Regions from separate parts of the Pseudomonas arvensis genome, predicted to be linked through region 1. Evidence: riboswitches for the same ligand, from Rfam matches in the RefSeq annotation. Region 1 holds a riboswitch; the other holds the start of a gene.
The links. Region 1 has a riboswitch for cobalamin ahead of AB3G88_RS18560 (ABC transporter substrate-binding protein). Riboswitches for the same ligand answer to the same signal wherever they lie in the genome.
Positions count from the first base shown of each region.

Region 2: linked by a shared signal. The riboswitch ahead of AB3G88_RS11705 (CbtB domain-containing protein) and the one ahead of AB3G88_RS18560 (ABC transporter substrate-binding protein) in region 1 are both predicted to bind cobalamin.

Region 1 is NZ_CP162038.1:4,132,379-4,136,450, forward strand. It holds gene AB3G88_RS18550 (M4 family metallopeptidase) at 1-202, opposite strand, end outside; gene AB3G88_RS18555 (DNA/RNA non-specific endonuclease) at 336-1,265, shown strand; cobalamin riboswitch at 1,303-1,496, shown strand; gene AB3G88_RS18560 (ABC transporter substrate-binding protein) at 1,612-2,622, shown strand; gene AB3G88_RS18565 (FecCD family ABC transporter permease) at 2,619-3,635, shown strand; gene AB3G88_RS18570 (ABC transporter ATP-binding protein) at 3,632-4,072, shown strand, end outside.
Region 2 is NZ_CP162038.1:2,598,138-2,602,209, forward strand. It holds gene cobM (precorrin-4 C(11)-methyltransferase) at 91-837, opposite strand; gene AB3G88_RS11695 (cobalamin biosynthesis protein) at 908-1,300, opposite strand; gene AB3G88_RS11700 (CbtA family protein) at 1,297-2,001, opposite strand; gene AB3G88_RS11705 (CbtB domain-containing protein) at 2,013-2,201, opposite strand; cobalamin riboswitch at 2,298-2,503, opposite strand; cobalamin riboswitch at 2,546-2,746, shown strand; gene cobW (cobalamin biosynthesis protein CobW) at 2,840-3,901, shown strand; gene cobN (cobaltochelatase subunit CobN) at 3,905-4,072, shown strand, end outside.

The sequences.
Region 1 (4,072 bases):
CGGCGCCGATGGCCAGGGCCATATGCGCGGGGCCCTTGGCGGGCACCGCGACCATGCGCAGCGAACGGAACGTGCTGTCCTTGGCCCGCGTACGCAACGCGACGTCGCGCTGGGCTTTATCACCGTGGCGCGCGATCTGGTCGAGCATGTACGGCGGGATCAGGCAAAAAATCGGATTGCGATGAGGCTGGCGAACACACATTGGCTGGCTCCTTTTGCGAGGGGTGAGCGTCTGGACGACCGTTTTCAGGATAGCCGCCATGGCTTGACTCGACATTAATTGTCATCAACCTATGTTGCAGTCATGTTGATCCAACACCCGTGAGGACCGCCCGATGCCAGCACGTAAAGCCAACGCCGACCTGACCTATCGCCCCCGGCTCGCCGACCTGCGGCCGCTGCTCGCGGCCAGCCCAACCCTGTTGGAAGCCCGGGCCGCGACGCCGCGTGTTACCCCGGCCAAAGACCTGAAAAACCGCCAGGGGTACGCCGACGATTTCCTCGGTAGCTTCGAGGTGCCCTGGCCCACCGTGGCGCAGGCACTGGCGCCTGACGCGCAGCCAAAGCGCCTGGACTACACGCATTTCTCCATCACGATGTCACGCGCCCGACGACTGGCACTCTACGTGGGCGTCAATATCGACGGCGGGAAACACGTGGATATTGTGCGCAGCAACGACACCTGGGCCTACGACGGCCGCCTGCCCACCGACGCCCAGATAGGCGAAGACCTCTACGCCGGCAATGGCCTGGATCGCGGCCACTTGGTGCGGCGCCAGGATCCCAATTGGGGCGACGAGGCAAAAACCGCCAACCTCGATACGTTCCATTTCACCAACTGCTCACCGCAGATGAGCGGCTTTAACCAGAAAACCTGGCTGGAGCTGGAAGACTACATCCTCGACAACACGCAACGCTGGAAAGCGCGGGCCACGGTGTTTACCGGGCCGGTGTTCGGCGACGATGACCGCGTGTACCGGGGCGTCAAAATCCCCAAGGCGTTCTGGAAAGTGGTCGCCTACCTCAGCGACGACGGCAAGCCGTCGGCCAGTGCCTACATGATCGACCAAAGCCGCGAATTGGGTCAGCTTGAGCTGGTATTTGGCCAACTGCGGACCTACCAGCGCAGCGTGATCCAGATCGAGCAATTGACCGGCATCCGTTTCGGCAACCTGGCCGACTACGACGGGTTCAGCAACGAAGAGCGCGCCACCGGCACGCGAATTGAAGCGCTGATCCAGGGCCCCCAAGACATTCGTCTGTGAGCCACTGAACTTCAGCCTCCCTCTGCGAGGCTGAATCAACTACCATACCGCCGCCGGTTCCCCCATGGGACTAATAGGGAATTCGAAACGCCGCCCGCGGCGCCAATCGAAACTGCCCCCGCAACTGTAGGTGCCGAGCCTGCTCCTTAACGCCACTGGACCTCGTCCGGGAAGGTCGGAGCGTGGCGACGACGCATCAGTCAGGAGACCTGCCGGCCCAGCACAATCACTAACCGGCGGGGTGTCCGGGAAGGACATCCTTGCCTGCCCGACCGGCAGCGTTCGAGGGCGTATTTCCGAGCCGTACTGCCCCTGTTTCAACTACGGTTCACACGGAGATCGCCCGATGCTGCCACGCGTTATTGCCCTGATCACCGGCCTGGGTTTCTGTGCCCTGGCCCAAGCGGCGCCCACTCACTACCCGCTGACGGTCGAAAACTGCGGCAATGCCGTGACCTTCCCGCAAGCTCCTGCGCGCAGCGTGACCATCGGCCAGGCCGCCACCGAAATGCTGTATGCCTTGGGCGTCGGCGATAAAGTGGTCGGCACCTCGCTGTGGTTCAACCGTGTGCTGCCCCAGTACCAGGCGCAGAACGACAAGATCGAACGCCTGGCCAACAACGAGCCGAGCTTCGAAGCCGTGATCGCCAAGCGCCCGCAACTGGTGGCTGCCGAGCTGGAATGGGTGGTCGGCCCGCAAGGTGTGGTGGGCACCCGCGAGCAATTCCATGAACTGAAGATCCCGACCTACCTGCTGCCCTCCGACTGCGAAGGCAAGGACAACCTGGTGGGCGCCGACGGCACGCGGCTGGAGCCGTTCCGCATCGAAACCATCTACAAAAGCATCAGCCAGCTGGCCGAGATTTTCGACGTACAGGCGCGCGGCCAACAGCTCAACGATGACCTCAAGGCGCGCCTGGCCAAGTCCGTCGCCACCGTGCAGAGCAAGGGCCTCAAGCACGCCAGCGCGCTGGTGTGGTTCTCCAGCTCCGAGATGGCCAGCGACCCGTATGTGGCCGGCCACAAGGGCGTCCCCGAATTCATGCTCGAAACCCTCGGCCTGCACAACGTGGTGCAGTCCGATGAAGAGTGGCCCGCCGTCGGCTGGGAAACCATCGCCAAGGCCAACCCGACCTTCCTGGTGATCGCCCGCATGGACCGCCGCCGCTACCCCGCCGACGACCATGAAAAGAAACTCGCCTTCCTGCGCAGCGACCCGGTCACGCGCAACATGGACGCGGTGAAAAACAACCGCATCATCATCCTCGACGCCCTGGCGCTGCAGGCCAGCATCCGCACGTTCGATGGCCTTGAACAACTGGCTGGCGCCATCGACGGCTACGACCTGCACAAATGAATAAAAGCGTGATCCGCACCCTGCTCGCCCTGACGCTGCTATTGATCGCCGTACTCGCCGGCGTGGCCATCGGCGAAACCGCCATCGAGCCGCAAGTGGTGCTGCAAGTGCTCGCCAACAAACTGTGGAACGCCGGCTACCTGCTCGACCCCATCGACGAAGGCGTGGTGTGGAACTACCGCCTGACCCGCGCCCTGGTCGCCGCCGCATGCGGTGCGGGGCTGGCCACCTGCGGGGTGATCTTGCAGTCGTTGCTGCGCAACCCGCTGGCTGACCCTTACTTGCTGGGCATCAGCGCCGGCGCATCGACCGGCGCGGTATTGGTCGCGCTGATGGGCGTGGGCGGCGGGTTGATTTCGCTGTCGGCCGGCGCGTTTGTCGGCGCCATGGCGGCGTTTGCCCTGGTGATCCTGCTGGCGCGGGCCAGCAGCTCCATGAGCGGCACCGGCCAGATCATCCTTGCAGGCATCGCCGGTTCGCAGCTGTTCAATGCGCTCACCGCATTCCTGATCACCAAGTCGGCCAGTTCCGAGCAGGCCCGCGGCATCATGTTCTGGCTGCTGGGCAACCTCAGCGGCGTGCGCTGGCCGTCGGTGTGGCTGGCGGTGCCGGTGGCAGTGGCCGGCTTGGCGGTGTGCCTGTGGCATCGGCGTGCGCTGGATGCGTTCACCTTTGGCAGCGACTCGGCGGCGTCCCTCGGCATTCCGGTACGCCGCGTGCAATTTGTGCTGGTGGGCTGCGCGGCACTGGTGACGGCGGTGATGGTGTCGATTGTCGGCTCCATCGGTTTTGTCGGCCTGGTGATCCCCCACGCGGTACGCCTGCTGCTCGGCACTGGGCACTCGCGTTTGCTGCCGGCCAGCGCCTTGGGCGGCGCACTGTTTTTGATCGCGGCGGATGTGCTGTCGCGCACCTTGATCAAAGGCCAGGTGATTCCGGTGGGCGTGGTCACGGCCTTGGTCGGCGCGCCGGTGTTTGCGTTGATCCTGATCGGCCGGAGGAATGCACGATGAGCGTACTCAGTTGCACCGGCCTAGGCTTCAAGGTGCGCGACGCCGAGTTGCTGCGTGACATTCATCTGGAGGTGCAGTTGGGCGAAACGTTGGGGATTGTCGGCCCGAACGGCTCTGGTAAATCCACCTTACTCAAACTGCTGGCGGGCTTGTGCACACCGGCGTCAGGGGAGGTGCGGCTGGGCGGCGAGCGGCTGGGCGACCTTTCGCGCCGCGCCATTGCGCAGCAGTTGGCCGTGGTGGAGCAACAAGCCGACACCGACGATGCCATCCGCGTGTTCGACGCCGTGGCGCTGGGCCGCACGCCGTGGCTGTCGGCGCTGAGCCCGTGGTCCAGCGACGACAACGCCATCGTCGTCCAGGCCCTGCACGACGTGGACGCCACCCACCTGAGCCAACGCGCCTGGCGCAGCCTCTCCGGCGGCGAACGCCAGCGC
Region 2 (4,072 bases), 1.5 Mb from region 1:
GATCAACTGTGGGAAGGGGCTTGCCCCCGATAGGGTCATATCAGCCGCCACCTAAGCAAGCTGGTACGCCGCCATTTGTGAGGTAAAAACTCACGGCCGATAAAGGTGCGCATGCCCCGCCCGATACAGCGACGATTCACTGAAACTGTCACTCTCCAACACCCGTCCCACCACAATCAGCGCCGTACGCCGAAAACCCTTGGCCTCGACCTTTCCGGCAATGTCACTGAGCGTGCCCACCACCCAATCCTGATCCGGCCACGTGGCCCGGTGCACCACCGCAATCGGGCAATCAGCGCCATAGTGCGGCAGCAGTTCGGCGACGATTTTCTCCAGATGGTTGACCCCCAGATGAATCGCCATGGTTGTCCCATGCCGCGCCAGACTGTCGAAGTCCTCGCCGGCCGGCATGCTGGTTTTATCGGCATAGCGGGTCAGGATCACGCTTTGGGCGATGTCCGGCAGAGTCAGTTCGGTCTCCAGCAGCGCGGCGCAGGCCGCTACGGCGGTGACGCCAGGGATGATCTGGAATGGGATGCCCAGTTCACGCAAATGACGGATTTGCTCGCCGATTGCGCCGTAGAGGCTCGGATCACCGGAGTGCACGCGCGCGACGTCCTGGCCTTTGCCGTGGGCAGTCTTGATCAGGTCGATGATCTGCTCCAGGTGCAGTTCGGCGCTGTTCACCACCTGTTCTGCCTGATGCCCCTCCAGGACCGCAGCGGGCACCAGCGAACCGGCGTAAATGATCACCGGGCAACTACGGATCAGCCGCTGGCCTTTGACGGTGATCAATTCCGGGTCGCCGGGGCCTGCGCCGATGAAGTAGACGGTCATTGGGGAGTTCCTGTCAAAAACGGGCGAGCATGAAGATTGCTCATGATCGGGGAGGGCGATTATCGGGGGTTTAACCGGCGCAGGCCAACGCAAAGGTGGCTTGGGCGGTTTTTTTGCGGGTGATGAGCAACCGGGCAGGAGCGCCGCAGAGCTGTTCCGCAAGGGCCAGGGCGGCGCTTTCGGCGATGCCGTAACAGCCCGTATGGGCGAACGCGACGGCGGACTTGTGGCTGAGTCGGTCTGCATAAGCGGCCAGTTGCTCGGCGCTGAAGCACTGCAAAGGCAGATTCAACTGCCGCGCCAGCGCCAGCAAGCCTGGCTCGTCCTGTTTGCGGTCGATGCTGGCCAGTGCGGTGATGCTGTGGCGATCAATCCCGCCCTCGGCGAGGGCGGTATCCAACAGCGCCAGCAGGGCGTGAGCCGCACAACCGCGCTGGCAACCCAGGCCGACCACGTAGGTCATGCCGAGTATTGATCGTCGCGGTTGCGGCGGAACAGCCAGGCGCTGATCAGGCCCAGGGCCAGCCAGAACGCCACGTTGGTCAGTTGCGAGGCGATTTTGAACTGCGCTTCCAGGGCTTGCGGCGCGAGCATCGCATGCACTTCCGGTTGCGGCGCGCCGATCACGTGCGGTACCGCAAGGATGGCAGCGCCGAGCACTTTGAGCAGCCAGTTGCGGCCGAACACGATGAGCGCAATCCCGGCAGCGGTGGAGGCCGCAGTGCCGATCCACCACGTCTGGCGCAGCGCCAGATCAGCGGCTGCCGTGCCCGGCAACTCGGGCGGCAGGCCCATCGTCGGTGCCAGCACAAAGGTCGCGTAACCGGCCAAACCCCACAGCAGGCCTTGTGCCGTGCGGGTGGGCGCACGCAAGGTGTAGAGGCCGGCCAGCATCAGCGCGAAACCGACCGCTACCACCAGGTTGCCACCCGTAGTGGACAGCACGCGCTGCCAGCCGTCTTCCGGCTCCCAGGCTTCGGCATCGTGGGTGTGGGCAGCAGCGCTGGCGGCGTGTTCGTGCACCACTTCGGTGGCTGCAGGGGCTTTTTCAAAGGTTTCCGCCTGCAATATCAGCGGGGCGACCCAAAAGCTTTGCAGCAGGGTCAGCAGCAGGGCGGCCAGCAAGCCGGTGAACCCTGCGGTTTGCGCAATACGCTTGATCATGTCGGCAGGTCTCAGTGGCACGGGAACGCGGCGCTGTGGCGAGTATCGTGGGCAGCGTTGTGCACCGCCTCGATATGCGAGAAACCGGCGAAATACACCAGGCACGCGCCGAGAATCGACGCACCGATGGCGGCGGTCAGGCGTTGGCTCAGGGTAGAAGTGCTGCTGGCGGAGGGCGAAGTGCTGCTGATGATCGACATGGCGCGTCCCTTTCAGGTGTCTGGGTGAAACGAGCGCATGAAAACCCCGCGAGCCAGGCACGCAGGGTTCCGAACAGCGCCCGCCCACCGCGGGTTTGTTATCTGATTTTTCGGGCCGGTCTCCGGGCTTGCGAGGGACACTGGGTCTATAAAGCATCGCCTTCCCATGCCGTACTGGCACAGTGGATCTGACGCTTCACTCGCTTACCGTTGCGGGGGCAGCACCGGACTGGTCATGGCGTGCATGATTTACCGGTTTCCCGTTTCACCCCGTGAGGGGCACCCGAAACAAGATGTGTAGGAGAGCATGGGCGGGGGACGGTAGTCAAATGCGGCAAGCCCCTGTAGCCTTGCACCTTCGAGGTTCTTCGGCCCAGGCCGAAGCTAAGAAGGGAACGCGGTTCAAGCCGCGGCTGCCCCCGCAACTGTGAAGGGTTCATCCGACTGCCACGCCACTGCCATCAACGGCGGGAAGGCGCAGTCGGCGCCGGTCTCGCGACCCGCAAGCCCCAAGCCAGGAGACCTGCCTCGCAACCGATTTTCCAATTCAACCGGGCGGGGTGATCCGGTGACGAAATCCGCTTCTGCGCCATGCCGCAGGGCCTATCGTCCCGTATGCCCGCCCCCAAGGGCATCCGATGAAAACACTGGCCAAACTTCCCGTCACCATCGTTACCGGCTTCCTCGGCTCGGGCAAAACCACCTTGCTGCGCCATATGCTCGACAACGCCCAGGGCCGTCGCATCGCCGTGATCGTCAATGAGTTCGGCGAGCTGGGCATTGATGGTGAAATCCTCAAGCAGTGCTCCATTGGTTGCACCGAAGAAGAAGCCAACGGCCGTGTCTACGAACTGGCCAACGGCTGCCTGTGCTGCACCGTGCAGGAAGAATTCTTCCCGGTGATGCGCGAGTTGGTCGCCCGTCGCGGCGACCTTGACCATATCCTTATCGAAACCTCGGGCCTGGCCCTGCCAAAACCACTGGTACAAGCCTTCCAGTGGCCGGAAATCCGCAGCGCCTGCACGGTAGACGCGGTGATTACCGTGGTCGACAGCCCGGCCGTGGCCGCTGGCACCTTCGCTGCGTTCCCCGATCAAGTGGACGCCCAGCGCAAGCTCGACCCGAACCTGGACCACGAGTCGCCGCTGCACGAGCTGTTCGCCGACCAACTGGCCAGCGCCGACCTGGTGATCCTCAACAAGTCCGATCTGATCAGCCCGCAAGACCTGGCCCGTGTCCGCCTGGAAGTCGCCGAAGAGCTGCCGCCAGCCGTGAAGATTATCGAAGCCAGCAGCGGTCGCGTACCCCTGGACGTGCTGATTGGCCTGGGTGCTGGGTCCGAAGAGCACATCGACGGTCGTCACAGCCATCACGATCACCACCACGAAGGTGAAGACGACCACGATCACGATGCGTTTGACTCCATCTCCATCGACCTGCCTCAAGCCGATGAAGCGCTGCTGCTCGACGCCTTGACCCAGCTGGTGGTGCAGCACGGCATCCTGCGCGTCAAAGGCTTCGCCGCGATCCCGAACAAACCGATGCGCCTGCTGATCCAGGGCGTGGGCACCCGTTTCGACAAACACTTCGACCGCGCCTGGACGGCCGATGAAGCCCGCATCACGCGCCTGGTGCTGATCGGCCAGGACCTCGACGCGGCCGGCCTCGAAGCGCAATTGCGCGCCGCGCTCAGCGTTTAACCCATGCACCTGCTCAGGACTCAGCCCGGTGGTTTCGTCGCGGACGACAATATTGCCGACCTTGGCCAAACGCCCGCCGAGCTGGTGATCCTGTGCAGCGGTGATTCCAGCCTGGCATTGTTGGCCGAAGCGGCCCAGCAGTTACCCGACGACTACCCCAGCCTGCGCCTG